3 regions of the Undibacterium sp. Ji42W genome follow, and region 3 is predicted to be linked to each of the others. Evidence: predicted binding sites of a transcription regulator. Region 3 holds the regulator's gene; each other region holds the start of a gene.
The links. The regulator sigma-54, encoded in region 3, starts transcription at its own class of promoters, with help from an activator protein. The targets are predictions, from matches to a motif close to TGGCANGNAANCTGCTTT.
Positions count from the first base shown of each region.

Region 1: a site for sigma-54 is predicted at 5,089-5,106, ahead of ACO0LG_RS03660 (ammonium transporter). Genes of this name have one in related genera too.
Region 2: a site for sigma-54 is predicted at 4,904-4,921, ahead of adh (aldehyde dehydrogenase). Genes of this name have one in related genera too.

Region 1 covers NZ_JBMPOV010000002.1:63,189-73,400, forward strand. The annotation lists gene ACO0LG_RS03630 (carboxymuconolactone decarboxylase family protein) at 1-268, shown strand, start outside; gene ACO0LG_RS03635 (Lrp/AsnC family transcriptional regulator) at 279-737, opposite strand; gene ACO0LG_RS03640 (DUF3455 domain-containing protein) at 912-1,487, opposite strand; gene rlmF (23S rRNA (adenine(1618)-N(6))-methyltransferase RlmF) at 1,738-2,733, shown strand; gene ACO0LG_RS03650 (nitronate monooxygenase) at 2,960-4,204, shown strand; gene ACO0LG_RS03655 (YHS domain-containing (seleno)protein) at 4,275-4,790, opposite strand; gene ACO0LG_RS03660 (ammonium transporter) at 5,289-6,563, shown strand; gene ACO0LG_RS03665 (hypothetical protein) at 6,560-6,964, shown strand; gene ACO0LG_RS03670 (DUF2804 domain-containing protein) at 7,102-8,112, opposite strand; gene ACO0LG_RS03675 (hypothetical protein) at 8,173-8,745, opposite strand; gene ACO0LG_RS03680 (FadR/GntR family transcriptional regulator) at 9,085-9,858, shown strand; gene kdgD (5-dehydro-4-deoxyglucarate dehydratase) at 10,081-10,212, shown strand, end outside.
Region 2 covers NZ_JBMPOV010000006.1:369,281-379,492, forward strand. The annotation lists gene ACO0LG_RS15735 (UbiX family flavin prenyltransferase) at 1-214, opposite strand, end outside; gene grxD (Grx4 family monothiol glutaredoxin) at 222-533, opposite strand; gene ACO0LG_RS15745 (sigma-54-dependent Fis family transcriptional regulator) at 801-2,648, shown strand; gene ACO0LG_RS15750 (DUF779 domain-containing protein) at 2,649-3,038, opposite strand; gene adh (aldehyde dehydrogenase) at 3,326-4,846, opposite strand; gene ACO0LG_RS15760 (Tex family protein) at 5,302-7,656, opposite strand; gene ACO0LG_RS15765 (hypothetical protein) at 7,873-9,030, opposite strand; gene ACO0LG_RS15770 (hypothetical protein) at 9,249-10,212, shown strand, end outside.
Region 3 covers NZ_JBMPOV010000012.1:1,477-11,688, forward strand. The annotation lists gene hpf (ribosome hibernation-promoting factor, HPF/YfiA family) at 758-1,105, opposite strand; gene ACO0LG_RS23450 (RNA polymerase factor sigma-54) at 1,213-2,703, opposite strand; gene lptB (LPS export ABC transporter ATP-binding protein) at 2,715-3,470, opposite strand; gene ACO0LG_RS23460 (LptA/OstA family protein) at 3,472-4,035, opposite strand; gene lptC (LPS export ABC transporter periplasmic protein LptC) at 4,056-4,700, opposite strand; gene ACO0LG_RS23470 (KdsC family phosphatase) at 4,697-5,230, opposite strand; gene ACO0LG_RS23475 (KpsF/GutQ family sugar-phosphate isomerase) at 5,230-6,270, opposite strand; gene ACO0LG_RS23480 (monovalent cation:proton antiporter-2 (CPA2) family protein) at 6,384-8,366, shown strand; gene ACO0LG_RS23485 (adenine phosphoribosyltransferase) at 8,399-8,941, shown strand; gene ACO0LG_RS23490 (GNAT family N-acetyltransferase) at 9,028-9,480, shown strand; S-adenosyl-L-homocysteine riboswitch at 9,609-9,683, shown strand; gene ahcY (adenosylhomocysteinase) at 9,709-10,212, shown strand, end outside.

The DNA.
Region 1 (10,212 bases), on a different contig from region 3:
TTTCGGGGATATTTATTCGCGCCCGCAACTGGATTTGCAGTCACGCGAAATTGCCGTAGTCGCAGCACTGACAGCCATGGGAAATGCCACTCCCCAACTCAAGGTGCATATACAGGCCGCATTGAATGTGGGATGTACGCGGGAAGAAGTGACTGAGGTCATCATGCAGATGGCAGTGTATGCAGGCTTTCCAGCTGCTTTGAATGGTTTGTTTGCTGCCAAAGAGGTGTTTGCAGCACTGGATACTACGACTGCTGCTGCGTGCTGACTACCGCAGTTTAAATCGGCAGGCAGTAGCTTTGCTTGACGGTATCCATGACGAGTGTGGTCTGGAACTTGAGGATATGATCGTTGGTGGAGAACACGGCGCGAGCGAAGCGCTCATGGGCAGCCATGTCTGTGGCTTGCACAATCAGCATGAAGTCAAACTCGCCCGAGAGATAGAAACATTGCTGTACTTCTGTCAGGGCTTGCATGTCTTGCCTGAAGCTGTCGATGGCATCGCCCAAGCCTTTTTTGAAAGCCACTTCAACCATGACTGTCAAAGGATAGCCAACTGCCTGAGGGTTGACGATTGCCACCTCGGCCCGGATTACACCATCGTCGCGTAATTTACGTATGCGCCGCTGCACGGCAGTGGTGGACAAGCCTATGTCCGCTCCTATCAGCTCTGCAGAGTGGCGGGCATTATTTTGCAGGCAACGCAAAATGGCAAGATCAAAGCCATCCGGTATCATTGTTTGAGGATAACAAGTTCATAGCGGGAAACCTATGTAGAGTTGTCGCAAAACCGCCCCAACTGCGTTGGCAGCTCCTGGCCGTACTAAAATACGGTCTTCGTCGCTACACCTTGTTGTGACAATTTTGCGTCAGTCCTCATATTATGAACCGATATCCTTAACAAGCGGCAATTAATTTGCCTTAAAGAAATAATATGTGGCTTTATAAGGTGTGCGGGTTTCTGCACCTATCTGAAAGTCGGAGCATCCTGTCTGAGGAGCCTTGCCACCCACGGTGACTACGCGCTGTATGCTGCTTACTTTGGAAAAAGTGCCATTCGCCGAGCTGGACTTGGCTTTCAGTAATAACCAGGGGATGGCATTGGTATCGACGCTATCGCTCTTGGCAACTACTTCACCGACTACTTTGCTGCCATCAGCGGCTTCCCAGGTCGGGCCTTCATAATGCTTGCCCAGTTTGGGGCTGGTAGGGTCATGGCTGGCGTACAGCTCGGCTTCTGGTGAGCGGAATACCCATTCAAACTTTTTAGGGCCAGATTTATTGGCGCGACAATCATAGATCTGCACGCCGGTAGCTGCCATCTGGAAGGCCAGTACTTCACCTGCAGGTGCTTTGAGACTGACTGGCACGCTAACGATCTGTGCAGCAGGTGCAACTGGGTCAGCTGTGTGTTTAACAGGCGCAGTCGAGCAGGCTGACAGGATGGCAGCAGTAGCAATACTGCCAGCGATAGCGATTTTCTTCATTTCTTGTACCTTTCAATTAGAGCCGCTAAATTTTAGCAATGGTGTTTCAAAACAAATAAAACACTTACTGAATTTTACATCCTTTGTCAGGAGAACAAGACCCCTACTTAAGTATGAACAAAGTATGAGCAACATTGGCGAAAACCGCCGGCAGTCTCGATTTTTCTGCTCAGCAGGCCACGGGGCTTCGTGGGACAATGCGGAATTCGCCTGCAGATGAGCAGGCATCAAGGATGATGGATCAGGTCAGATGAGCAACAAGAACAAGAAGGATGCAAGAAACCGGGCTGGCAGCTCATTGCTGCATGTGCGCAACCGCCATCAGGGTCGCTATGATTTTGCTGTCCTGATCAAGGCAGAACCTGAACTGGAATCTGTACTGGTCAGCACGCCAACTGGCGAAACCAGCATCAATTTTGCCGACCCGCTGGCAGTCAAACTGCTCAACAAGGCCTTGCTGCACAGCAGCTATGGCGTGCGTGGCTGGGACATACCGCCTGAAAATCTTTGTCCACCCGTGCCGGGCCGGGCAGACTACCTGCATTATCTGGCTGATTTGCTGGCTGGCTGCAATCAGGGGCGTTTGCCAAAAGGCAAGCAGATACTGGCACTCGATCTTGGTACAGGTGCCAGTTGCATTTATCCCTTGCTCGGTGCCAGCGAATATGACTGGTCATTCTGTGCCAGCGACATCAATCCGGCTTCATTGGCAAATGCCCGGGCCATACTGGAACACAATCCCGGCCTGGGCCAGCAGATACAGTTACGTCATCAAACCAATGCGCTATCCCTGTTCCATGGCATTGTTGGCGATGATGAATGGTTCGATGTCAGCCTGTGCAACCCGCCATTTCACGCTTCTGCTGAAGAAGCGAGAGCTGGCAGCCAACGCAAGTGGGGAAACTTGAAGCAAACCGGCCAGGCAGCGCAGGCTGAACCGGTATTGAACTTTGGTGGCCAGGATGCAGAGCTCTGGTGCGAAGGCGGGGAACTGGCGTTTATCAAGAAAATGATAGTGGAAAGCGCGGCTATACCCACAAAGATTTTATGGTTTTCTACCCTGGTATCAAAATCGGCCAATTTGCCTGCAATCCATGCGGCATTGAAGCAGGTCAAAGTCCTTGATGAAAAAACCATTATCATGAGCCAGGGCAATAAAGAGAGCCGTCTGGTTGCCTGGACTTTCCTGGATGTAAGCCAACAGGCTGCCTGGGCCAAATTACGTTGGTCAAATAGCAAGAGATAAAGCCTGCGCCTGTGTATTGGCCTCCCTTCCAGAATATAATCTTAGCTATAGCGGCTAGCCCTGGCTTACAATCTCGTTCGTCTGCTGGTTTGCAGCCCAGAATTAACAAGAAATAACAAGAAGTATGCAATATGTATCTGTAGAGTAAGCGTACTAAGGGTATTGAGAGAGTACTGAATATAGCGTCGCGTGATTTACTTTTGAGCAAAATGTATCAAGGATAACAATGAAACGTGTAGATGATTTCCGCCTGAAGCTGGGCAAAGATGAGCTGGTTCCTATCATGATCGGTGGCATGGGTGTTGATATCTCCACTGCTGAACTGGCGCTGGTTGCTGCACGTCTCGGTGGGGTTGGCCATATTTCTGATGCCATGGTGCAGGATGTCTCTGACCGTCGTTTTGATACCAGCTTTGTCAAGGAAAAGACCAAATTCTACAAATACAATATTAACAATTCCGACAAGACTGACATCAAGTTCAACCTGGATCAACTGGCCGAAGCCACACGCCTGCACGTAGGCAAGACCATGGAAGCCAAGCAGGGCACAGGCATGATCTTTGTTAATTGCATGGAAAAGCTGACCATGAACGGCCCACGCGAAACCCTCAAGGTGCGCCTGGAGTCTTCTCTCGATGCCGGTATTGATGGCATCACCATGAGTGCCGGCCTGCATCTGGGTTCCTTTGGCCTGATCGCTGATCATCCACGCTTCCGCGATGCCAAACTGGGCATCATTGTTTCTTCTGTACGTGCGCTGCAGTTATTCCTGCGCAAGAATTCCCGCCTGAACCGCCTGCCGGATTACGTCATCGTTGAAGGACCGCTGGCGGGCGGCCATCTGGGTTTTGGCATGGACTGGGCTGAATATGATCTGCAAACCATCATTAGTGAGATCGTCCAGTACCTCAAAGCTGAAAACCTGGACATCCCGCTGATTGCTGCTGGTGGTATTTTCACAGGCAGCGATGCGGTATCGTTCATGGAAAATGGTGCTGCTGGTGTACAGGTAGCGACCCGTTTTACTGTCACTAACGAATGCGGTTTGCCTGCCAGCGTCAAGCAGGAATATTTCAAGGCCAGCGAAGACGATATCGAAGTCAATCATATCTCGCCTACCGGCTACCCCATGCGCATGCTGAAGAACACGCCTGCCATTGGCGATGGCATACGCCCGGGTTGTGAATCTTATGGTTATCTGCTCGATGGCAATGGCAACTGTGCCTACATCACGTCTTATAACCGTGAAGTAGCGGCACATCCTGATGCCAAGAAAGTCTCGGTCATGGACAAGACTTGCCTGTGCACCCATATGCGCAATTTCAATTGCTGGACTTGTGGGCAAATGACCTACCGTCTGAAAGACACGACCCGCAAACTGCCGGATGGCACTTATGAATTGCTGAGTGCTGAACATGTGTTCCGAGATTATCAATTCAGTGTTGATCACCAGATTGCCTTGCCAGTGTAAATCACTGCTCTGAATACAAAAACGCCGCTTTAGCCTTTGGGCAAAGCGGCGTTTTCATATGTGCAGGCAATCAGAGTTCAGAAGGCTTCTTGCTGGCGATGGTTTTCCAGTTGGTTTTTGCAAGATCGATATTGCCTGCAATGTCCTTGGCCCAGATCGCACGGATCTTGGTGTCGAGATTGAAGTAAAGTTTGTTATCGACGATGTCATACACGTCCGGGTCAGCAACAAATTTCTTGCCTATGGAAGCGCCGTAAGCGCAGTAGCCACCAAAGGCTGGCAGGTATTTCTCCGGATTCGCCAGGAAAGTTTTTTTGTTTTCTTCGCTGGTGAACAGGTAATCAACACCGTCGATAGTCGCGACATGATGACCGGTGCCATGAGCTGGTTTTTCGCTGGTAAAGAAAGTCGTGAGATCGTAGCCCCGTGCACCTATGACACTATTGGCAACTGTATCAGCCGCGCTGATGCCTGGCACTGCTGCCAGGGACAATGCGGCTACTGCTGTCAAGAAAATGAATTTGATTTTGCTAACCAGAGTGTTGGCAATGCTGCTGGATGTGCGTGACATGGATGTGAGTAACATAACGTGTTCCTTTACATGGTTTATACCGGATTTGGAATTCGCCTTGCGCATGCTCAGCGAATGACAGGCACTTTAATTCACTTCATCCATGTAAAGAATATCCATATTATTGAATTCATTATTCCTCCAAATGGAATAATTGTAAAGAAATCTGCTTAGGCACTCCCTGCGTGCAAACTCATGCCAGGCAGAAATATTTGCTTACATTTTGGTGCATGTACGTGCTGTCACTAGTATCACAAGCAATATATTTCCCTTTAATAGCTCTCAGCCGCATCAAATCGACTGGTATTAGCCATGGCATGGAAAATGCTGCAATGCACATGCTTGTGTGTCATTGACGATGTTTTTTAAAAGGCTAGCTTGATGAAAATACGCGTGCTCTCCAGCTTATTGTTCTCCCTTTCTTTCAGTCTCTTGCTTTGCAACGGCACTTGCTATGCACAGACAGAATCTCCCGCAACTGCATCAACGAGTGCAGCAACTCCAGTTACAACTATGCCTGCAATTGCTGTGATAGCTCCCCCCGCCATGACCAAACCGGGCATGATCGCTGCTGACAAAATCAGCGCTGGCGACACCGCCTGGATGCTGACATCAACCGCACTGGTATTGCTGATGACCATCCCCGGCCTGGCCCTGTTCTACACCGGCATGGTGCGCAAGAAAAATGCCCTGGGCACGATGGCGCATAGTCTGGCGACCACCTGCATCGTCACGGTGTTGTGGGTGGTGCTGGGTTACAGCCTGGTGTTCACTGCGGGCTCGCCTTTTCTGGGTAGCATGGACCGGTTCATGCTGCATGGCGTGCGCTTTCTGAAAGAAGCCGGGCAACTCAGCGTGCATCAACTGGCACCGACGATACCGGAAAGCGTATTCCTGATGTTCCAGATGACCTTCGCCATCATCACCCCCGCCCTGATCACTGGTGCCTTTGCCGAACGCATGAAATTTTCTGCCTTGCTGCTATTCATCACGCTGTGGTCATTGCTGGTGTACGTGCCAGTCGCGCACTGGGTGTGGGAACCGGCAGGCTGGCTGGCAGCGCGCGGCGTGCTGGATTTTGCCGGTGGTACTGTCGTGCATATCAATGCTGGTGTATCTGGCCTGGTGGCCGCACTGATCATCGGGCCGCGCCTGGGTTTTGGCAGGGAACCCATGCCACCGCATAATTTATTGCTGACTGCTATTGGTGCGTCATTGCTGTGGGTGGGCTGGTTTGGTTTTAATGCCGGTTCTGCCGGTGCAGCAGATGGACGCGCCGGCCTGGCGATGCTGGTGACACAGGTGGCTACAGCGATGTCTGCACTGGCCTGGATGTTCGTGGAATGGCTGCGCCGCGGCAAACCATCAGTGCTAGGCATCGTCTCGGGCGCTGTCGCTGGACTGGTGGCGATTACGCCTGCGTCTGGTTTTGTCGATTTGACAGGCGCACTGGTGATCGGTGCAGTCGCCGATGTGGCCTGCTATTGGGGTGCGACTTCCCTCAAATCCATGGGTGGCTATGATGATTCACTCGATGTATTTGGCGTGCATGCCATAGGTGGCATCGTCGGTGCCTTGCTGACGGGTGTCTTCGCACTGAAAAGCATAGGCGGGGCCGATGGCAGCCTGGCGACCCAGGCCTTTGGTGTCATCGTCACTGTAATTTATTCCGGTGCAGTGACAGCCCTTATTTTGTGGCTGATCAAAGTGACCGTTGGCTTGCGCGTTACCACTGAGCAGGAAAGAGAAGGACTTGATCTTGAACTTCACGGGGAGCATATCTTATGAGTACCAGTAGCCTGATACAGAATGCCATGGCGGATAATCTTGCTTTCGCCCTCATGGCAAGACTGCATGTGATTTTACGGCGGCAAAATGGCCGGGTGACGGACATAGAATACATGCGTATCAATCCTGGCTATTGCCGTGCCATACTGGACATGGCGCTGGAATTACCGAATCAGGATTTGCATGACATCTGCCAAAAGCTGGATGACCTTTATTTTGGCGAAGATGGCTTGTTCGTCACGCCACCACCGCCCAGTCCTTTACTCAACAGACTGGCGATCAGAAAGCAGGTCAGCAACAAGCTGGACGAAAGCACCATGCCGGATATGACCAAGATACCCGCGCCCGTGCTTGATCATAATGCCATGGTCGATCAAACCTATATAGGTCGCTTGCGCTAGATTTTTATCCAGTGAAGCCAGAACGCATTTCATCAATAGCGTGAGATGCGTTTGCCTCACCAGCCAGCACTCAATCGTTACCATTCACTACCATTCACTACCATTCACTACCATTCACTACCATTCATTACCATTCATTACCATTTGGAGTAATGGTCTTCTGTCACACCCACAAGTTTTTCTATCTGCCGCTTGGGCACATCCAGGCTCGCCCTGACCCAGCCGCTGAAGACACCTACTGGCTGCAGATAACGGCTACTGGCGATGATAAGGTTTTTATTTTCTGCGCGAAAACCTTCGGGATGAAAATGCAAGTCCAGCAAACCATCATCGGTGTATATATGCCAGTCAGCCAAGGCCTGAGAGGCATCAAAGTCAAACTGTGCAGCCCCCAGCGAAATGAGTTGCCCATCCAGCCATAACGCATTTTCATGGCTGGAAAAATATCCGGCTTGCAAATTGAAACCCATGTCCAGCGCATGTGCTGATGCCCAACGCCACTCTGTTTCGCGAGCCAGGAATCCATTGCTATGATCATAACTGCCCGTGCCATTCTGCAGATTGAAGCTGCGACTGCCAACACCTACTTCGCCACTCAATTGCATACCCGCAGATTTAACGGTCGCATGCACAGTGCCACCTTGTACCTCTCCCACTGCCAGCAAGCAAGGTGCAGCCGCTTTTGCATCCAGCATGGCAGTGATATTGAATGCTCCGCAATGCAATTGCAATTCATAGCACCCGCTGGCTGGCAGATGCTGAAAGCGTATGCTGTTACTTAAAAACCGGAATGCGGAACTGGCCTGTTCCGCAGGATGCGCATTTAGTGTTGCTGTCAGACCTGGCAAACCATCTTGAGAATAACTGGCGATGAGCTTGCCTGCCAGCCGGTCAAACACATAGGCAAAGGCGGTGTTGGTCCAGCCCACATCGACGATGGCGATGCCGCAGAATATTTCTTCTGTCGCCAGCGCCACATAATGCCAGTGCTTATGGTGCAAGGCTTCCCACAATCTGCCGCGCCTGTATGATCCGGCCAGTGCCGACCAGTCTATGATTGTTGGTGCACCGGCATATTTGCCACATCGTACCTGACCATCAGGATGCAGGACATGCGCTGGTGCAGGCGGCAGAAAATTTACTGGCATGGTGTCTTCATTGTTTTTATATGCCAGCGATTCTGCAGCAAATCAATTAGAGGGTCTATTTCAAATTGCATTCATATTCTGGACTGCCGGGATACCCATGAGTTTCAACAAGGCATAACCCCACAACAGCAAGCCCGCCCCCAGACAGCCATAAGGATCTGCCGCACCGAGAGCAAACACAAAGGGATAGGTGGCAGCAAACACACTCATCACCAGCCCAAACCAGAAATGACTTGGCACATTAAATACTTTGGACAAAGGCAGGAAGTGCAGGCCAATGACCAGCATGGCGAATGGTGTGATCCACTCCGCCAGCCCCCTGTTTACCAGCGCATTTCCGCCTACCAGAATGATGATCCACTGAGCTGCATTAATCACATAGAACAGACGCCCTGCTCTTTGCGCTGCCGGGCTATGGTCGTCGGCATAAACCTTGTACTGCCGATGACACTGCACTGCCAGCCCGGCCAGGGTCAGTCCAAAAATGGCGATAAGCAGATAGACCAGTCCTTTGCCTTGCATGGCGCGCTGATTCCATAACACCATCCAGGCAGCGCCAAAGACCGAAAAGAACATCGCACCCTTGGCACGGGCAGCATAAGAAGAAAATACGGCAGGGTTGATTGCAGACATGATGGACACTCCTTGTTGAATTGCTGCCAGTATGTCGAAACAGAGCCAGCCACATCAGAGCAAAGTGTCAGGACTTGCCAGTGACAAATGTCATGCCTGCGTATTTCATGAAAACGCGAAGCCGGTGTCGCTTGCAAGTAACGCCTGTTAAACCGCTTGTTACCAGGTGCATACTATTAGGAATATCTGCAAGCTTGATTTAAGACATATAGACAATTTTGTCATGCGTTATCATACAACCATATGTGGATTTTTTAAGTTAAAATCAAATCATCGCTATTGACGCTTTATTTTTACTCTTTATTTGTTGCCCTTTGCCATCATTACAATACCCGCTTCATGGAAACTCAAGACTACGCCAACGCTCTACCCACCAAAAGACGGCATAAAAGCCTGTCCCAGGGGCTGGTAGAAAGTATCAGCAATAACATCAAGAACGGCATCCTGAAGCCGGGTGAAAAGCTGCCGACCGAGTCTGCCATCATGAATCTTTACGATGTCAGCCGCACTGTGGTGCGCGAAGCCATATCGCATTTGCAGGCTGCAGGGCTGGTACAAACCCGCCATGGCATAGGTACCTTCATCCTTGAGCCCAGCCAGGCTGCCAGCACAGGCATGTTGCGCGAAGCCATTGTCACCGTCAGGGATGTGCTGGATATACTGGAACTCAGGATCAGCCTGGAAACCGAGGCTGCCTGGCTGGCCGCCTCACGCCGCACTGAAGAACAGGCATTGGCGCTGGGCAAGGCATTGGAAGATATCCTGGCGAACAAGACGGAGGAAAACGCATCTGTGAATGCCGACGTGCGCTTTCACCTGTTGATTGCGCAATCCACCGGCAACCGCTATTTTGTTGACATTCTCAGCAACCTGGGCACCACCATTATCCCGCGCGCCAGATTGAAATCTGCCATGCTGACGCTTGAGGGTAGCAATAGTAATAACTCAAGTGCCAGTTACCTGGAAAGAGTCAACCGCGAGCATGAGGATATCTATCTCGCCATCCAGCGCAAAGACCCGGAAGCAGCCCGTGCCGCCATGCGTACTCACCTGAGCAATAGCAGGGAAAGATTGCGTCAGGCACAACAGCGTATAGAGGCGCCCGCAGCATAAGCGCAAATGAAATCTCAGCAGGAGTTTCAGTTGAAATTTCAATTTAACCCCTTGGGCAATTCACTTTTTTAAAAGTATGCTTGTCTTCTCTTGTTTTAAGTTGTACGATGACGTATGACTTATTTAAGCAACGACGCAAAAACAATTACTTAGCACTTACTTTTTTAAAACACGATCAAACCTGGCCACGACGCATTCCAGGTTTCCATTTCCGGAGCTACCATGCATCCTCAAGAACTAAAACAAATCCTGTCCTCTGGCCTGCTGTCTTTTCCTTTGACTGACTTTGACGCGGCTGGCGACTTCAATGCCAAGACTTATGCAGAGCGTCTCGAATGGCTGGCGCCCTATGGT
Region 2 (10,212 bases), on a different contig from region 3:
GCACATTATGGACGACATCAGCCAGAGCGTCGACATCCTTGCGCTTCAAGTTCATTTCCTGATGCAAGTTCAATACACCTGCCTCTGAAATCAGCAAATGACTTTCTACGCCAGAAATATTACGCAAGACTTGCAGCAGCCGCACACCATAGATGGCACCTGTTGCACCAGTAATGGCAACAATCAGGCGCTTGGGGGCTGCGACTTCAGTCATGCCTTGCTTAGTCTTTCAGCAAAGTCTGCAATTCGCCGCTGTCAAACATTTCATTCATGATGTCAGAACCACCAATGAATTCCCCTTTGACATACAACTGCGGTACGGTAGGCCAGTTGGAGAAGTCCTTGATGCCCTGGCGCACTTCCGGGTCTTCCAGCACATTCACGGTGACCATGTTTTGTACGCCGCAGGTCTTCAACAATTGAATCGCACGGCCAGAAAAGCCGCATTGCGGAAATTGGGCAGTACCCTTCATGAATAACACTACAGGGTTTGCAGTAACGGTTTCTTTGATCCAGCTTTGTACGTCGCTCATGGCTATCTTCCTAAATCAGTAATTATGACTAATACCAGCATTATAGTAGAAAGCCCCGTCCAGTGTCGCTTGGCTCTGCGGAGGTAAGCGCAGGTAAATTAATTTGCAGTTTCTGGCGCGATAATCTATTAGTGTTACATTAAGACCTTAGAGCCAAACAAATTGGCCATGTCTCTGGAGACCCGTATGCAAATGCGTGACACTGGAATTTCCTCTGGGCAAACGCCGCATGGTTCTGGCATAAGTCCTGCTTCATCTGCCCGCATGATGATAGAACAGGCACATGAACGCTCCGCCGCCTATGGCTTACCGCGCACGGCTACGCCTGACTATGGCCCGCTGGGCAAGACTGATCTCAAGACCTTGCTCGAGCAAAACCGGGTCTTGCATCAGCATGCCTTGCCCGTGATGGAAAATTTGTATGAGCAAATAATTAACACACACAATATGGTCATCCTGACCGATGTGAATGGGCTCATCATTCATACCCTGGGCGATGCGGATTTTCTGGAAAAAGCGGACAGGGTGGCTCTTAGCCCCGGCGTTGCCTGGTCAGAGCGCAGCAAGGGCACGAATGCCATAGGCACGGCCATTGCCGAAAAAACACCCACCATCGTCCATGCAGACCAGCATTATCTCGAAGCCAACAATTTTCTGACTTGCTCGGCCGCACCTATCTTTGATGTCATGGGCAATGTCATCGGTGTGCTGGATGTCACTGGTGACCAGCATAATTTCCACAAGCACACCATGGCACTGGTGCGCATGTCGGCGCAGATGATAGAAAACCAGTTATTTGCTTCTTCTTTTCAAGATGCCATCAAACTCAGCTTTCATAGCCGCCCGGAATTCCTGGGCACCCTGATGGAAGGCATCGCCTGTTTCGACAATGATGGCCGCTTTTTATCTGCCAGCCGCAGTGGCCTGTTCCAGCTGGGTTTGCCACTATCTGCCTTGCAGACGCATACCTTCAGCTCCCTGTTTGGTTTGCCTGTGTCAGCTTTGCATGAACACTATCGCACAGCGACACCGGGTTTGCTGACGTTGTGCCTGCATAATGGTGTGCGGGTGTATGCCAAAAGCCAGAGCCTCAAGCGCCCCTCAGCCTCCGCCAGGCATATACTGGACAATGCGCGTGAACCGCAGGCGGCAGAAATCAAATCCAAGCTATCGAGCCTGCATTATCTCGATACTGGCGATGAGCAACTTGCCCGCGCCATCGATAAACTCAAACGCGTCATAGGCCGTGATATTTCGATACTGGTGACGGGCGAGACTGGCACCGGCAAGGAATTGCTAGCCCAGGCGGTTCATAATGATTCACCGCGTAAATCAGGCCCTTTCGTCGCCGTGAATTGTGCGTCCATACCAGAAACCCTGATTGAATCAGAGTTATTCGGTTATGAAGACGGTGCATTCACCGGCGCACGCAAGAAGGGCAATATAGGCAAGATCTTGCAGGCGAATGGCGGCACGCTATTCCTCGATGAAATCGGTGACATGCCTTTGAATCTGCAAGCCCGCTTGCTGCGGGTTTTGCAGGAGCGTATGGTGACACCGTTGGGCAGCAGCAAATCCATCCCCGTCAATCTTGCCTTGATCTGCGCCACCAACCGCAACTTGCGCGAGATGATAGGTAAAGGCGAATTCCGCGATGACTTGTATTACCGCCTGAATGGTCTGGTAGTACGCCTGCCCCCTTTGCGTGAACGCACAGACCTCGATGTCGTCATCGCCAAAGTCTTGACGACTGAGAGCGAAGGCAGGCAATACAGGATAGCGCCTGGAGTTATGCAGTTGTTTCATGCCCATGGCTGGCCGGGGAACTTCCGCCAACTGACGAATCTCTTGCGCACAGCCATCGTCATGACGGATGCCGATATGGAAATCCGTCTCGAACATTTGCCTGAGGATTTTCTGGAAGACATGGACATGGCACTCGCGCCAACTGCAATGCCTTTGACTCAAACACCATTCAGCCTGGATGCATTGGAAATGGATGCCATACAACAGGCCCTGCAACAGTACCAAGGCAATGTATCTGCTGCTGCCAAGGCGCTGGGCGTGTCGCGCAATACGATATACCGCAAGCTGGCGGCTTTGAAGAGCGATTGATCAAGCCTGCGGGCCGTGCAACACGGTCGTCCCCAACAAATTATTTTCTTCATCCGTGAACAGGCGCGAGCGTGTCAGGAAGCGCTTACCCGTGCCATTGTCGAGGGAAAACATACCGCCCATGCCCGCCACCACATCAATGATCAACTGTGTGTGCCGCCAATATTCAAACTGATCACTGCCCATATAAAACGGTGTGCCATCCAGGTCACCCAGATATACGTCAGCATCGCCTATGCCATATTCATTCCTCGCGTAACACAGTGGTGAACTGCCATCACAGCAACCGCCGGACTGAAAAAATAATAGCGGGCCGTATTTTATTTGCAGTGCACTGATAAATTCCAGCGCAGCAGGTGTGGCGGTGACGCGAGCGGGTGCTTGGTTCATGTTTTTGTATAAGTCGTTTTACGTTAGGACCAAAAAGCTCACCACAGAGACACAGAGGCACAGATAAGTACAAGAGAAAACCTGAAAGAATGTATTTTCAATTTCGTCTCTGAGCTTCATTCTCAATTGAAACACAGGCAAATGATAGAAGAATTTCTCCAGTTTTTCTCTGTGGCGCAGCAGGGAATTCAAGTAGCATGCTACTTGCCTGCGGAACGAAGGCGGCATGCAGGCCGCCTTTCCTTCCTCCGTGTCTCTGTGTTGAGAGGTCTTGAACTTAATGATTACTAAAAGAACCCCATCGCGTTCGGGTTATAGCTCACCAACAGGTTTTTAGTCTGCTGATAGTGATCCAGCATCATCTTGTGATTTTCACGCCCTATACCGGATTGTTTATAACCGCCAAATGCCGCATGTGCCGGATACAGATGGTAGCAATTGGTCCAGACACGGCCCGCTTCGATGGCGCGGCCAACGCGGAAGGCGCGGGAGCCGTCACGGGTCCACAGGCCAGAACCCAGACCGTACAAGGTGTCGTTGGCAATTGATATCGCCTCTTCTTCATCCTTGAAGGTAGTGACGGAAACGACAGGTCCAAAGATTTCTTCCTGGAAGATGCGCATCTTGTTGTGACCCTGGAAGATAGTCGGCTTTACGTAATAACCCTTGGCCAGGTCACCATCCAGCATATTCCTTTCGCCACCTATCAAGAGCTGCGCGCCTTCTTGTTTGCCTATGTCCAGGTAAGACAGGATTTTTTCCAGTTGTTCCTGTGAAGCCTGCGCACCTATCATGGTGGTGCTGTCGAGCGGGTTACCCTGCTTGATGGCGGCAACGCGCTTGATGGCCCTCGCCATGAACTGGTCGTAGATAGATTCCTGTATCAGCACGCGCGAAGGGCAGGTGCAGACTTCGCCCTGGTTCAGCGCAAACATGGCAAAGCCTTCCAGGCATTTGTCGAAGAAGGCATCGTCCTGATCCATGACGTCGGCAAAGAAAATATTCGGTGATTTCCCACCCAGTTCCAGCGTGACAGGGATGATGTTTTGCGATGCATACTGCATGATCAGGCGGCCAGTGCCGGTTTCACCAGTGAAGGCAATTTTGGCAATGCGCTTGCTCGATGCCAGTGGCTTACCTGCTTCCAGGCCAAAGCCATTGACGATATTCAAGACGCCGGGTGGTAGCAGGTCCTTGATCAGATTGATCAACACCATGATGGATGCTGGGGTTTGCTCTGCCGGTTTCAGGACGATGCAATTGCCTGCTGCCAGTGCTGGTGCCATCTTCCATACTGCCATCAGAATAGGGAAATTCCATGGGATGATCTGGCCGACCACGCCCAGCGGTTCATGGAAGTGATAGGCATAAGTCTGGTCATCGATTTGCGCGACAGTGCCTTCCTGCGCCCGTATGCAACCGGCGAAATAGCGGAAGTGATCAATCGCCAGAGGAATATCCGCCGCCATGGTTTCTCGTATGGGCTTGCCGTTGTCTATGGTTTCTGCGGTGGCCAACAGGCTGAGATTGGCCTCCATGCGGTCTGCAATTTTATTCAGGATGTTCGAGCGCTCGGCAAGCGAGGTCTTGCCCCAGGCCTTCTTGGCGGCATGGGCAGCATCGAGCGCCAGTTCCACGTCTTCTGCGGTGGAACGCGCGACTTCGCAAAAAGCCTGGCCGATGACAGGGCTGATATTTTCGAAATATTCACCCTTGACCGGAGCCACAAATTTACCGCCTATGAAATTGTCGTAGCGTTTTGCGAAAGGATTGCTGATACCGAGTTTGCTGATGTCTGCCATGTTCATGATGGTCGTCTCCGTTGTTTATTAGATGGTGCGCATAAGCTGCGACACGGGGATCACAACGCAAACGGCGTGCCATGCTGGGAATGCTTTCCTGGTGGAAAAATAAAACAAACGCGGATTAGCTATAGAAAGAGTGCAGAGGGGAATTTATTGCTGGTACTGGTGATGGACTTGCTGGGAAGGGGGATATAGAAAATCCGGGTGTCACAATATTTCGCAACTCTGATCAGACTGTCACAATTTGGAACAGTCTGATAACTCCTTCCCCTTCAAGGGGAAGGCCGGGATGGGGATGGGTTTCTTTAGAAAAAAATTACTCACTGATCAATCGGACCCCATCCCCATCCTAGCCCATCCACCGCGCAGCTTGCAAGCTACTTAGATGTTATCGGCGCAAAGCATGCTTTGCGAAACCCCGATAACATCTCTTAGAAAGGGAGAGAATTAAAAATCACTTAGCCACGCAACTTCGCAAATGCCGCTGCCATCGCATTACCAGCAGGTGCCGGTGCCGGTGCCTGGGTTTGTGAGCGGTGTTGATTGAGGCGCTTGGCATCGTTACGGTCACCTCGCTGTTCAGGCTTGCTGCCAGCTACCGGCGCAGCATCCGTCAGGCGCATGGTCAGGGCGATACGCTGGCGTTTGACATCAACTTCCAGCACTTTCACCTTGACGACCTGGCCAGCCTTGACGACAGTATGCGGGTCCTTGACGAAGGTGTTGGACAGGGCAGAGATATGTACCAGGCCATCCTGATGCACACCAATATCAACGAAAGCGCCAAAGGCGGCAACGTTGGTGACTACGCCTTCCAAAATCATGTCTGGGCGCAAATCCTTGATTTCTTCCACGCCATCCTTGAAGGTGGCGGTAGTGAATTCTGGACGTGGGTCACGGCCTGGTTTTTCCAGCTCACCAATGATGTCGGTGATGGTCGGTACACCAAATTTTTCATCGGCGTATTTAGCTGGATTCAAAGATTTCAGCAAGCCAGAGTCGCCAATGACGCCCTTGACGTCCTTTTTGATGTCCGCCAGGATTTTTTCTACCAGCGGATAAGACTCAGGGTGGACTGCGGATGCATCAAGCGGGTTGCTGCCATTCATGATGCGCAAGAAACCGGCGGCTTGTTCGAATGTCTTGTCACCCAGGCGCGGTACTGCACGCAAGTCTGAACGCGAGTTGAACATGCCCTTGGCATCGCGGAAATTGACGATGCTTTGTGCCACGCTGGACGACAGTCCAGAGACACGCGCCAGCAAAGGTGCAGAAGCCGTATTCACATCGACACCAACCGCATTCACGCAATCTTCAACCACTGCATCGAGTGAGCGCGCCAGTTGTGACTGGCTGACGTCATGCTGGTACTGGCCTACACCGATGGACTTGGGATCAATTTTCACCAGCTCAGCCAGTGGGTCTTGCAGGCGGCGTGCAATTGACACTGCGCCACGGATGGACACATCCAGGTCAGGCAATTCTTTGGAAGCAAATTCAGAAGCGGAATACACCGATGCACCCGCTTCAGAGACAACGATCTTGGTCAGCTTGAGTTCAGGCTTGAGCTTGATCAAATCGCCTGCCAACTTGTCGGTTTCACGCGAAGCCGTGCCATTGCCGATGGAGATTAGCGAGACATTGTGTTTGGCCGCCAGTTGCGCCAATACATGCAGGGAACCGTCCCAGTCATTGCGGGGCTGATGCGGGTAGATCGTCGCGTATTCAACTACTTTACCTGTCGCATCAACGATCGCTACCTTGACGCCGGTGCGCAGGCCAGGATCGAGACCCATGGTGGCGCGTGGGCCAGCAGGGGCTGCAAGCAGCAGGGCTTTGAGGTTACGGGCAAATACATTGATGGCTTCGATTTCTGCGGTTTCGCGCAGCTTGCCCATCAACTCAGTATCGAGATGCATGAAGACTTTTACGCGCCAGGCCCAGCGCACAGTATCGACCAGCCATTTATCGGCAGGGCGGTCTTTCTGGCTGACGCCAAAGCGGGCAGCGATGCGGCTTTCGCAGGGGTTCAGCGGTGCATCCCATTTTGGTTTTTCTTCTTCGCTATCCAGACGCAGCGTCACAGTCAGCATTTCTTCACGGCGGCCACGGAACAAAGCCAGGGCGCGGTGAGAAGGGATGGTGCCCAGAGTTTCTGAATAGTCGAAATAATCGGCGAATTTTTCACCGGCTTCTTCTTTGCCGGCAACGACCTTGGATTCCACGATGCCGTGGTCATTCAGGTATTCACGCAGGGCTTGCAACAGGGTCGCGTCTTCAGCAAAACGTTCCATCAGAATCTGGCGTGCACCATCAAGTGCCGCTTTGGCATCCGGCACACCGGGGTTGTCGCCATTGTCGGTAGTGAACGCTGGTTTCAGGTAATTCGCGGCTTCGGTATCTGGGTTCAGCATAGGGTCGGCCAGCAAGGCATCGGCCAGCGGCAGCAAACCAGCTTCAACGGCGATCTGGGCCTTGGTGCGGCGCTTGGGTTTGTAGGGCAGATACAAATCTTCGAGACGGGTCTTGTCTTCGGCGTGGGTGATGGCGTCCAGCAGTACTGGCGTCATCTTGCCCTGTTCTTCTATCGAGGCGATGATGGCGGTGCGGCGGTCTTCCAGTTCGCGCAGGTAGCGCAGGCGCTCTTCCAGCAGGCGCAACTGGATATCATCCAGGCCACCGGTCACTTCTTTACGGTAACGGGCGATAAACGGGACGGTTGCGCCTTCGTCCAGCAAGGCAACAGCAGCAGCAACCTGAACTGGCTTGGCAACCAGTTCTACGGCAAGTCTTTGTTCAATCGAAGGCAACATAAATCCAGAATCCAGACATAAAAAAAGCAATCAAGGCGCAGATGATACGCAATTTGTGACTTTGCGCCAGTCTTGACAGCAGGCGCAGACTAGGCTTAGTTCCGACCAATTTTCATTTTTGCCAGTCAGAAATTGAAATCGCGGGCAAGAAAATAACAAAGCTGCCCCGTATTCACGGGGCAGCTTACCCGGCTCGTGACTACCAAGCTTATATTTTCAACAAGCCATGGACCAGATATCAGCGCTTGCAGCATGTAAAGCAGGTGCTGCAGTTGCGATTACCTGTACCTGTGCTGGTTCTACGCCCGTCAAGCCTGTAATGCCAGCGGCTGTCAGCACGAAGGCATGTGATTCATAGGTGTTGGTATTCATGGCAGATCCAACTATCCAGCCCTTGTCATTGATGTCCGTCGCATTCGCCAGTGTCCATCCGGCGTCTCGTTGAGACTGGTCGAGAAATTGATTCAAATCGACGGGGGCACTGTCAGGTGCATTCCAGAGCAGGGCGTGGAATTGACCATTGGCGCTGATTTCTGAACCGACTATCTGGTTTTTATTATTGATGGCACTTGCATAACAAAAAGATCCCGCGGCGCTTTGCATGATCGTTTCTTTTTGATTGTTCCACAGCACAGGATGTGCGTACATCTCGTCGTCAAAGATATATCCTACGACCATGCCACTATCATTGATGCTGTCGGCTGCGCCGTGATGCGTTGGCGATAAATTGATGATATTGCCATCTTTCCAGATGACAGGATGGGTATAGTCGCCGGGCTCAACTCCAGAAGCCCAGCCAGCTATCACGCCATCATTATTGATGGCTAACGCATTACTGTCCGTGCCGCCCAGGGTGCCGAGATCAATCACTCCTTTGTCATTCCATAAGGTGGCGTGATGTGTATCCCATGAATTGCCGGTAAAGCTGTTGCCAACGACCACACCTTTGTCATTGATGGCATTGGCACTACTCTTGTACAGGCCATCGCTCAATGATGCCAGGTAGTTTGTCTTGCCGTCTTGCCAGATGGTGGCGGTTACCTGGAAATTGCCATTCACTTCTTTCAGCGAAGAGCCCACGATGGCGGACAAGTTGTTGATCCCGTAGGCATGGCTCTCAACATCTGCCAGCAAGCTGGTTTTGGGGACGTAATATGAATTGTCCCAAAGTACTGCATAGGTAGTCTGGACACCATATTTAGATGAGCTATGTGAGTTGCCAGATTCATTTTTTGTATCACTGCCTATCATCTGGCCAGCATCGTTGATGGCGTTGGCAACACTATACTGGCCGCCAAAAGTGCTCAGGTCTGCATAAGTGTAGATGGGTTTTTGAAAACTTATTTCGTGTAAACTTATTTCGTTTAAGGACATGCAACAGGCTCCAATGTTGTTGTAATCAATCTAGGCTTTTTCAGGGTGATGCACGAAAACTTAACCAAGCAATACGATATCAAGGTAGCAGTTTTCGCAAGTCTTGTTGGTTAATTGGTATGATGGGAGAAACTTTGCACCATCCCCAAATAACTGATTGCTTTGACAATGTTGCTATTGTATTAGTTCTTGCTTTTAAACATTATTTTTATTTTAAGATGACTATTTCTACCAAATTCGTTTTGCGGTGCCTGTTCCCCGTCTTTGCTATTAGCGCGTTGTGCATGTCGAATGCCATGGCTATCGAAGATTGCGAAATGAACAAAGAGAGCGTCAATTCCGCCAACGGCAGTACGACGGCAGGCAAGACTGGCATCATGAAATGTGTGGACAGGAATACTGGCAAGCTGGTGCGCGAGCAGGAATTGCGTGCGGGTGTTTTCATGGGGTTGGTACGTTATTACAAGGACGGTGTTTTGTTCAAGGAACGCAATGTCAATGAGCACGGCAATACCGATGGACAGTCGCGCGAATTTGCGCCGAATGGACAAGTGCTGCGTGAAGAAAACTATGTCAATGGCAGCACCCGCGGCCTGGTGCGCGAATGGTATCCCAATGGCGCAGCGAAGCGAATTTCTTTTATTGGTGAAAATCCCAAAGAAAAAGCCACTGTTAAATATACACAGGACAAGCAATTGAGTGCAATTGAATGCGCCGACAAACCTTTGCTGGCACCGCATGCAAATGATGCAGCCCTGTGCGGTTTTAATGGCAAACCGTCCAAGGTGCAACTGTATGCAGAAGGCGGGCGATTGCGTAGTCAGTTCACCTTGCTGGCGGGTGAGATTCAGCAAGCCAGCTATTTTCACGACAATGGCAAGCCTGAAACGGTAGATGAAGTTGGCACTAAACAAAAGACGCGCAAACTATATTCTGACACCGGTATATTACTCAAAGAAACAGCGTGGAATGTCACAGAAAAACCTGCTGCGATTGAGCGTGAAGTTGAATATCATGAGACTGGCCCGAAAGTGCGTGAGCAGTTGTATGCATTCCTTGAAAAAGATGGACGTCGCCAGAATCGTTTGATATCCGACGCCAGTTTTTACCTGAATGGACAGCCGAAGCGTAGCGAAAAATTTACGCTTGAAAGCAAAGGTGATATCAAGGAAGTTCGCAATT
Region 3 (10,212 bases):
CGGGCCTGGGCGTCACGGGGTGTATATGTTTATGAGGAAATAGCGTAAGGACTGGTTGTGGTTGCCGTTGGGTTTGACTTTGGGGTTTATGTTGTTTTTGATTTTCCGCAGTTCCCATGTGTAGCCGCCATTTGTGCAGTACAGAAAATGGAAAAAGAAGAGCCGCTGTTTGAGGTGTAGCAGGGGTTTCGTGCAGCATGCTGCACGCCTGCGTAACGGCATGCGCTTGCAAGCGCATGTTCCTAAGGGCAAGGCCGCAGGCGAGTTTCGGATCTTCCCATTTTTTGTACTGCACAAATGGGCACCCCGTAGGGGCGGCTACGCCTGGGTCGCCTTTCTTTGAATACTTACTTTGGCGACGCAAAGAAAGTATTTCGGCTGCCGGGCCGAGACCCGGCTTGTATCCACGGAGAGCAAACGTTTTAGTCAAAGTGCCACATGTAAAAAAACGCCACGGCATACGACGAACGCCGCTGGATTCCAGCCAAAAGCATGCTGGAATGACGTTAATACGCGTACAGGATTGTTGCAAGGCATTCACGCTACGAACGCACTAGCCAGGCGGATTTCAGCTAAATCTATGCTGGAGAGCTAGCCAGGTAGAATGACGGTTAATAAGTATGCGGATTTTCTCAGGGTAATTCAGTTACTGATTGATGTAAATTGTTAACCTCAAAACCATGCACCCAACAAAAAGGACGCCTTTAGCGTCCTTGTTTTGGATGTCCACAACCCTGTCAGGGTAAGGACTGGGGTCTTATGAAGCCGATGCCGGATCAGGTATGTGCTTGATGGCGTCGTGCTGATGGTCTTGCATTTTATCTTTGTGCTTGATGACCTGGCGATCAAGTTTATCTACCAGTGCATCGATTGCCGCATACAGATCATGCGCCAGACTTTCAACGTGGATATCTTTACCGCTGATATGCAGATTAATGTCGGCTTTGTGTCGTTTATCCTTTTCCCGGAGCTTGTCCACCGTCAGGATGACGGCGATATCAATGACCTGGTCGAAATGCCGCCTGATACGTTCTAGTTTGGTATGTACATATTCACGAATTGCAGGAGTTACTTCGACGTGATGTCCACTGATGGTGAGATTCATACTGTGCTCCTATAGTGATGTTGCTTGCTGTAATGATACGCTCTCAGCATTTATTTGCCTTGAGCTAAATCATATATAGCAATTCAAACCGTGATTACAAGGACTGCTTACAAAGATTTACGCAAACTGACTGGGGGGATTTTGAGGGCTTCACGGTATTTGGCAACTGTCCGTCGGGCAATTACCATGCCCTGTTCACCCAGCATGTCTGCAATTTTGCTATCAGAGAGTGGGCTTTTCTGGTCTTCTGCTCCTATCAACTGCTTGATGAGTGCACGTATCGCGGTGGAAGATGCTTCACCCCCTGTTTCCGTCGCGACATGGCTGCCGAAAAAGTACTTCAACTCAAACATGCCATGTGGGGTCAACATGTATTTTTGAGTTGTAACACGGGAGATAGTGCTCTCGTGTAATCCTAGTGTATCAGCAATTTCGCGCAAAACAAGGGGTCGCATAGCAACAGCACCGTGCGTGAAAAAATTGCGTTGCCTTTCGACTATGGCTTGTGCAACGCGCAATATAGTCTCAAAACGCTGGCGCATATTCTTGATCAGCCAACGGGCTTCTTGCAATTGTGCGCCCATGCCAGCTTCGCCACGGTTTTGCTTCATGATGTTGGCATACATGCTGCTTACCCGCAGCCTGGGCATGACATCCTGATTCAACATGACTTGCCAGCCGTTAGTAGATTTTCTGACGATCACGTCTGGCACGACATAATCAGATTCATCGGCAGCAAAAGCAATGCCAGGTCTGGGTTTGCACATCCTGATCACAGTTTGTGCATCGCGCAAATCTTCGTCATCACAGTCGAGGATTTTCTTGAGTTTGGTGAAATCTCTTTGTGCAAATAAAGTCAGTTGTGTTTCAACAATTTGCAATGCCAGCCTGCGTGTGACGAAAGCAACTTTTGGTAAGCGCTTGATTTGCAGGGCCAGGCATTCTGACGGGCTGCGCGCACCGACACCTGCCGGGTCAAAGCTTTGCAGCATGTTCAGGGCAAAAGCCAGTTCTTCTGGTTCTACAAACAACTCCAGTGGCAAACTGGCATGTATTTCATCTAATGTTTCGGTCAGGTAACCATTATTGTCGAGCGCATCGATCATCAACTCGACCAGGGCGCGGTCACGCGGTTCACGCAGGTTCAGGCGCATCTGTTCCAGCAAGTGCTCACGCAGGGTGACATGGGCTGCACCCAGCTGCGGGCGGCCATCTTCATCATCGCCAGATTTGCTGCCATGCTGCACATCATCAAAGCCCCAGTCTTCTTCGCTGGAGGTGGTGCTGTCGTTACTGACGACGGTTTCTGCATCAGCCGGGGCTGGGTCGGCAGACCTGTCGCTGTCGTCTCTTGGCACTGGTGCTTCCATGCCCGCATCGGCAGAAGTGCTGCTGGTATTAATGGCACCATCGGCCAGCAGGCGCACGGCGTGATCGAGGGGATCATCGACGCGTTCCAGCATGGGATTATCGGTCAGCAGCGTCTCCAGCTCCTGATGCAATTCCAAAGTGGATAACTGCAATAATCGTATTGATTGCTGCAATTGCGGCGTTAAGGCCAGATGTTGTGAGGTACGTAGTTGCAGGCTTTGTTTCATGATGATTCCCGTCACATCCGGAAGTGTTCTCCGAGATAAACGCGACGTACAGATTCATTTTGTATGATGTCGTCAGGCTTGCCGCTGGCAAGTACCGCTCCTTGATTGATGATGTAGGCATGATCGCAGATGCCCAGGGTTTCGCGCACATTATGATCGGTGATCAGCACACCTATGCCGCGTTCCTTGAGGAAGCGCACGATGCGCTGGATTTCGATGACGGCGATAGGATCAACACCGGCAAAGGGTTCATCCAGCAAGACAAAGCGTGGGTTGGTCGCCAGTGCACGGGCAATTTCGACGCGGCGACGCTCACCACCTGACAGTGACAGCGCCTGGCTTTCGCGTATTTTTTCTATCTGTAAATCTGCCAGCAGGGCATTGAGCCTTTGCTCAATTTTCTTGGCACCGAGATACTTGCCTTCGCTGTCTTTTTGCAATTCGAGTACAGCGCGGATATTGTCTTCTACCGTCAGCTTGCGGAACACTGATGCCTCTTGCGGCAGGTAAGACAGACCCAGTACGGCACGTTCATGGATAGGCAGTTGCGAGATATTCACATCATCAATCGTGATGTCTCCTGCGTCTGAGGGCACCAGGCCAACGATCATGTAAAACGAAGTAGTCTTGCCTGCGCCATTCGGGCCTAGCAAACCGACTACCTCACCGCTTTTCAATAGCAGTGATACATCGCGCACCACCTGGCGCGCACCGTAACGCTTTTGCAAGCCCTTGACAAGCAAGGTGCTGCTTGACTGTGCTGTCATCTTATTTAGCCTGTTTTTCTGGTTTTGGTTGCAAGGTAATGGTGATATTGCCTGAGCCATCCACATGCTGGCCGCTCGTTGAATTCGTGCCAACAAAAACATCATTCTTGCTGTCATAAGACAAGTATTCACCTTCTTGTTCCTGGGTGACGCGCTTGCCTTCGAGATAGCGTACCTTGGCCTTGGAAATGAATTTGACGATTTCTGTACTCTGGTTATATTCAGCGCGGTCTGCTTCGCCATCAACCCACAAGTCAGGGCCACCATCGCGTTTCTGGCGGAAGGTGACTTTGCGGCCACTGCCACCTGTCAGAACAACAAACTGATCGCCATTCGGGGCTTCGGTCACGACAGCACTCTCAGAAGTGACGGTCAGGGTGCCGCGCACCAGGGACACGCCCTTGGATAATCTGCTGACGCTGGCTTTGCCATCACTGATGCCATACCCTGCTTTGATGATGGTTTCCTTGTTGCTGTCGGCTTTTTCTGCATTGGCAGAAACACAGGCTAGCCCCAGGCAGGCCAGGCTGATCAAGCGTGTGACGCTAAATGATGTTTTGATCATGTGCATAGTCGCTTTCTTGCTTATTTATTCCCGGTTTTGGGAGCTGGTTCACGTTTCTTGAGTTGAATGTAAACCTTGCTCAGCAATTCCAGGCCTTGGGTTGAATTATTGGCAATCATGCCAGTTGCAGTTGAATGCAGTTTGCCGGTCGTGATTGAAACCGGTTTGTCGGTTTTAACGATATCGTCATCCGGCAAGAGCAAAAGATAATCAGACTCCACACGCACGAATTGTGAACTCAGACCCTCGGGTCTTTCCATGCTGACATTGTCATACAGATGAACCATGTCATGCTCACGCTTGGGCGTGGTCAGCGATGATTTTTGCGATACAACGGCGAGTTCAGCACGCAGGTGCAGCGGTGGCCTGTCCTGGTCAAAGCTGTTGATCTGCGGGTGCTTGATTTCTATATTGTCAGTCCGCGGCAAATGCACCAGGCTGTCACCGGTGATGTGGTAATTGGCCTTGCCATTGTTCGACAGCCGGATGAAATTGAATTTCTCCACATAGTAATCCGGCGCTGACCTCGCAGAAGTGCGGTTTTGCTCATCATCTGCATGACGGCGTATGACTTCCATGACCCAGATAGTGCCCATGGTGATTACGCCCAGCAATATCACGGCCAGCCAGATGCGGAAGCGGTCTATGGTCATTTGGGGTTTCATGTCAGATATGCTTGTAAAGCCTGTTCATATTTGCCCTGGGCGCGCAGGATAAAGTCGCAGACTTCGCGCGCAGCCCCCTGGCCGCCACTGGCCTTGGTAATATATTGAACGCGCTGTTGTACTTCGGCATGGGCATTCGGTACGCTCGCTGCAAAACCGACCCGTGTCAGTATTGGCAAATCAATGACATCGTCACCAATAAAGCCGCATTCTTGCGCAGGTATGTCCAGCTTCGCCAGCAGTTCAAGAAATGCACTCTTCTTGTCATGGATGCCCTGGCTGACGTGGCTGATGCCAAGATCAGCAGCACGCTTGCTGACGATGGCCGATTGCCTTGCGCTGATGATAGCCGTGATGATGCCTGCCTGTTGCAAGAGCTTGATGCCTTGCCCGTCGAGCACATTAAAACACTTCATCATTTCGCCTTCTGGTCCGAAATACAAGCTGCCGTCGGTCAGAATGCCGTCCACATCAAAAATCATGAGCCGGACTTTACTGGCTCTCTCTACAGAACCTACAGGATTATTCATCAGATCACCTTGGCTCTGGTCAGGTCATGGATATGCAAGGCACCCACCAGTTTGCCGCTGTCGTCAGCGACCAGCAACTGGTTGATGCGGTAAGTTTCCATGACTTCGACGGCTTCAACAGCCAATTGTTCCGGGCGTATGCGGCGTGGGCTGTGGTTCATGACATCCGCAATGCGCAACTGGGTAAAGTCGCGAGTGCCATCCATCAGGCGGCGCAAGTCACCATCGGTGAAAATGCCCAGTACCGTTTGATGTTCATCCACTACGGCAGTCATCGCCATGCCTTTTTTGGTGATTTCCAGCAGCGCAGTTTTCAGGCTGGTTTCTGGCCCAACCTGCGGGATGTCTTCGTTGGTGCGCATGACGTCTCTGACGTGTGTCAGCAGACGGCGACCAAGCGAGCCACCGGGGTGCGAGCGGGCAAAGTCTTCTTCTCTAAAGCCACGCGCATCCAGCACCGCCACCGCCAGGGCATCGCCCAGCGCCAACGTCACTGTGGTGCTGGCAGTCGGTGCCAAATTCAGCGGGCAGGCTTCTTTGTCTACATGCAAGTTCAGATGGATATCAGCCAGCTTGCCCAAGCTGGATTCCGGGTTGCCCGTCATGGCAATCAGTTTCACACCCAGCCGCTTGATGATGGGCAGGATGGACATCAACTCAGACGCTTCACCAGAATAGGAGATGGCAATAAACACATCCTGCGAAGTGACCATGCCAAGGTCGCCATGCGCAGCTTCAGCCGGATGGACAAAAAACGATGGTGTGCCCGTCGAGGCAAAGGTGGCCGATATTTTTCGGGCAATATGGCCAGACTTGCCTATGCCAGACACCACGACCCTACCGTGGCATGCCAACAACATACTGACTGCCTGCGCAAATCCTGCGGCATCGCCATTACCCAGGCGTTTTTGCAGGGCAAGCAGGGCGTCAGACTCGATTTGCAGGGTTTCACAAGCCAGTTTCAGGGCGCGCTGTGCTGCGACAGCCGCGTCTGTCGCGGGGTGTTGTATAAAAGATAAATGTGTATTCAGTTCATTCATGCCAGAAGTATAAACGAAATCCTCTAAGCAAAAACTTTGCCAGTTGTAACGTAATGAATTATGTTTGCCCAAAAGCAGGATAGCAAGCCGATAAATCGGCAATAATAGGCGACATGACAGGACTGGACACCACACTTTTATTGCTGGCTGCTGCCGTATTGGGCGTGGTCGCATTCCGTATGCTGCAACTGCCGCCCATGCTGGGTTATCTGGTGGTTGGCATCTTCATCGGCCCACACGGTTTTGGTATGGCCGAAGACGGTGCAGTAACCCATGAACTGGCCGAATTTGGCGTGGTCTTCCTGATGTTCTCCATAGGGCTGGAATTTTCCCTTGCCAAACTCATGGCCATGCGTAAGGCCGTATTTGGCCTGGGGATGGCACAGGTGCTGGTCACGATACTGACCAGCATGGTATTTGGCTGGGTAGCCAGCCGCTTTTTGCCAGGCATGTTTCAGATCAGTTGGGAAGCTTCATTCGCACTTGGTGGCGCATTGGCGATGTCCTCAACTGCCATCGTCTCCAAAATGCTGACAGAAAGACTGGAACTGGAAAGCCTGCATGGCAGGCAAATCATTAGCGTGCTGCTGTTTCAGGATCTGGCTGTGGTGCCTTTGCTGATCCTGGTTCCAGCATTGGCGTCAAAATCACCGGACCTTGGCAAAACTCTGGCGCTGGCGAGTGGCAAGGCGGCGGTGGTGCTGGTCTTGCTGCTGGTGGTCGGGCAAAAACTCATGCGCGCCTGGTTCCACATCGTGGTCAAGCGGCGCTCACAAGAGCTGTTCATGCTCAACCTCTTGTTCATTACTCTTGGCGCGGCCTGGCTGACCGAGAAAGCCGGTTTATCGATGGCGCTGGGTGCGTTCGTTGCTGGCATGCTGATCTCAGAAACCGAATACCGCCATCAGGTGGAAGAAGACATCAAACCCTTCCGCGATGTCTTGCTGGGGCTGTTCTTTATTACTGTCGGCATGTTGCTCAATGTGCGTCTGGTGTATGAGCAATTCTGGCTGGTGCTGCTGCTGCTGACAGGGCCAGTCTTGCTGAAGTTTGTACTGATCGCGGCGCTGGCAAGAGCATTTGGCAATTCCACCAGCGTTGCCTTGCGTACCGGTCTGGGGCTGGCACAGGCTGGTGAATTTGGTTTCGTTTTGCTAAACCAGGCAGGTGGCTTGCAACTGGTTGATCCCATGCTGGTGCAATTGATATTGGCGTCCATGGTGATTTCCATGCTGATTTCACCCTTCATCCTGTCCAAGTCCGATGCCATCGTCATGAAATTCTCTGCCAATGAATGGATGATGCAATCGCTGGCACTGACCCAGATCGCTGCCCGCACCATGACCACCAAGAAGCATGTGATCATTGCCGGTTTTGGTCGCAGCGGGCAGAGCCTGGCGCGTATCCTGTCTGAAGAAAATATTGATTACCATGCCCTCGATCTTGACCCCGACCGTGTGCGGGAAGCGCAGACTGCCGGTGCGAATGTCTCGTATGGCGATGCGGCACGGCGTGAAAGCCTGCTGGCTGCGGGCGTCAACCGCGCCTCGGCACTGGTGGTGACCTATACCAGCACCGCATCCGCGCTCAAGGTTTTGCATTTCGTCAATGAGATGAACCCCAGCCTGCCTGTCATCGTGCGCAGTCATGATGATGTTGATCTCGATAAGCTCAGGGCTGCCGGTGCCACTGAGGTAGTGCCAGAACTCATGGAGGGCAGCCTGATGCTGGCTTCGCATGCGCTGGTGATGCTTGGTGTGCCTTTGCGGCGCGTGGTACACAGGGTGCAGGTCGCGCGTGAGGCGCGCTATGAATCGCTGCGTGGCTTCTTCCACGGTGCCAGTGACGCCGCTGACAGCCCTGAGAGCATGCAGATACGCCTGCATACCGTTGTCTTGACCGACAATGCCAAAGCGCTAGGTCAGAAACTGGCAGAGATCAACCTGGCTGAGCTGGAAGTCGATATCCACACTGTCCGCCGTGGCAAGACCAGGCTGGAACAGCGCGATGACATCGTTTTACAGAATGGCGACGTGGTCGTTGTCAGAGGAACTTCCGAAGCAGTCGCTAGAGCAGAGCAGCGGCTGTTAAAATAGCGGGTTATTTTTAAATTTGAAGGACATGCTCGATGTTGAATCCGGCTGAATACATTAAACAACATATACGCACGGTGGAAAACTGGCCACAAGCAGGCGTGATGTTCCGCGACATTACCCCCTTGTTGCAAAATCCTAAAGTATTCCGTGTGCTGATTGATATGTTTGTGCATCGCTACATGGATGAAAAGCTTGACGTTGTAGCTGGCCTGGATGCACGCGGCTTCATCATCGGCTCTGTGGTGGCGTATGAGCTGAACCTGGGATTTGTGCCTATCCGCAAGAAAGGCAAGTTGCCTTTCCATACCGTATCTGAACAATACGAGCTTGAATATGGCAGCGCAACGGTAGAACTGCATTCTGATGCCTGTAAACAAGGTGACCGCGTAGTGTTGATCGATGATCTGATCGCTACTGGTGGCACCATGATGGCAGGCAAGAAATTGCTGGAACGCCTGGGCGCAACAGTAGTGGAAGGTGCTGTCATTGTTGACTTGCCTGAGCTTGGTGGCTCAAAGATCATCCAGGAGAGCGGCCTGCCGCTGTTCACTGTCTGTAATTTTGATGGTCATTAACATATGAGTTAAAAACATATAAGTTAAAAACATATAAGTTAAAAACATATAAGTTAAAAACATATAAGTGACAAGCCTTGACCTACATGAGTTCGTTTTATATAGCCACCGTTGACCCAGCCTTGCCCGAGGCCGCTGTTTTGCTGGATGAATTGTCTGCCAGCCTGGCAGCCATCACAGGTGACAGTGGCCGTTCTTCATTTGACATGCAGGATGTGCGCGTGCCCGGTGCCTTGTTTGTGCTGGCACGCAATGAAGATGGCAAGGCCGTGGGTTGCGGCGCTTTTCGTCCGATAAGCGAGGGTGTGGCTGAAGTCAAGCGTATGTATGCACAGGCAGCGGGTGTGGGTCTTGCCGTATTGTCACATCTTGAAGCTGCCGCCAAAGAATTTGGTTACCTGAGTCTACGTCTGGAAACCCGCCTCATCAACCAGCGTGCGGTCACTTTCTATGAGAAACATGGCTACGTACGGATTCCAAATTTTGGTAAATATGCGGGACGGACAGAGGCTGTTTGCTTTGAGAAAATACTCAAGTAATCAAATAAAAGACTCACGATTGCTTAAATGCCAAATCCCTGCAAAGGGTGGCCAGTTTCTTTGTAAGACTTATTCGTTACAAATAGCAAGAAATCTGCACAAAGCCCAGAGCTGCGCTATACTTCAAATCTTCCAAGGAGCGTTGCGACGAAAACTACGAGTTTTTGCCAGGCTTGGGATATCCATAACCGCGCTCACGTTACTTTTTTCATTAGAAAGGAGGGCGTGATGAACGCCGTCGTAGCAAACACATCCACTACTAATACTTCTCAAGATTTTTTCGTTGCTGACCTGAGTCTCGCTGATTGGGGCCGCAAGGAAATCCGCATTGCTGAAACAGAAATGCCGGGCCTGATGGCTATTCGTGAAGAGTTCGCAGCTAGCCAGCCTTTGAAGGGTGCCCGTATCACCGGTTCCCTGCACATGACTATCCAGACTGCCGTGTTGATTGAAACACTGCTGGCCCTGGGTGCAGAAGTGCGCTGGGCATCTTGCAATATTTATTCCACACAAGACCATGCTGCTGCAGCGATTGCTGCTGGCGGCACACCAGTGTTCGCTTTCAAAGGCGAAAACCTGGATGAGTACTGGGATTTCACTCACCGTATTTTCGAATGGAAAGACGGCGGCTATTCCAACATGATTCTTGATGATGGCGGCGACGCGACATTGTTGCTGCATCTGGGTACTCGTGCTGAAACAGATATTTCTGTCTTGGCCAACCCAGGTTCA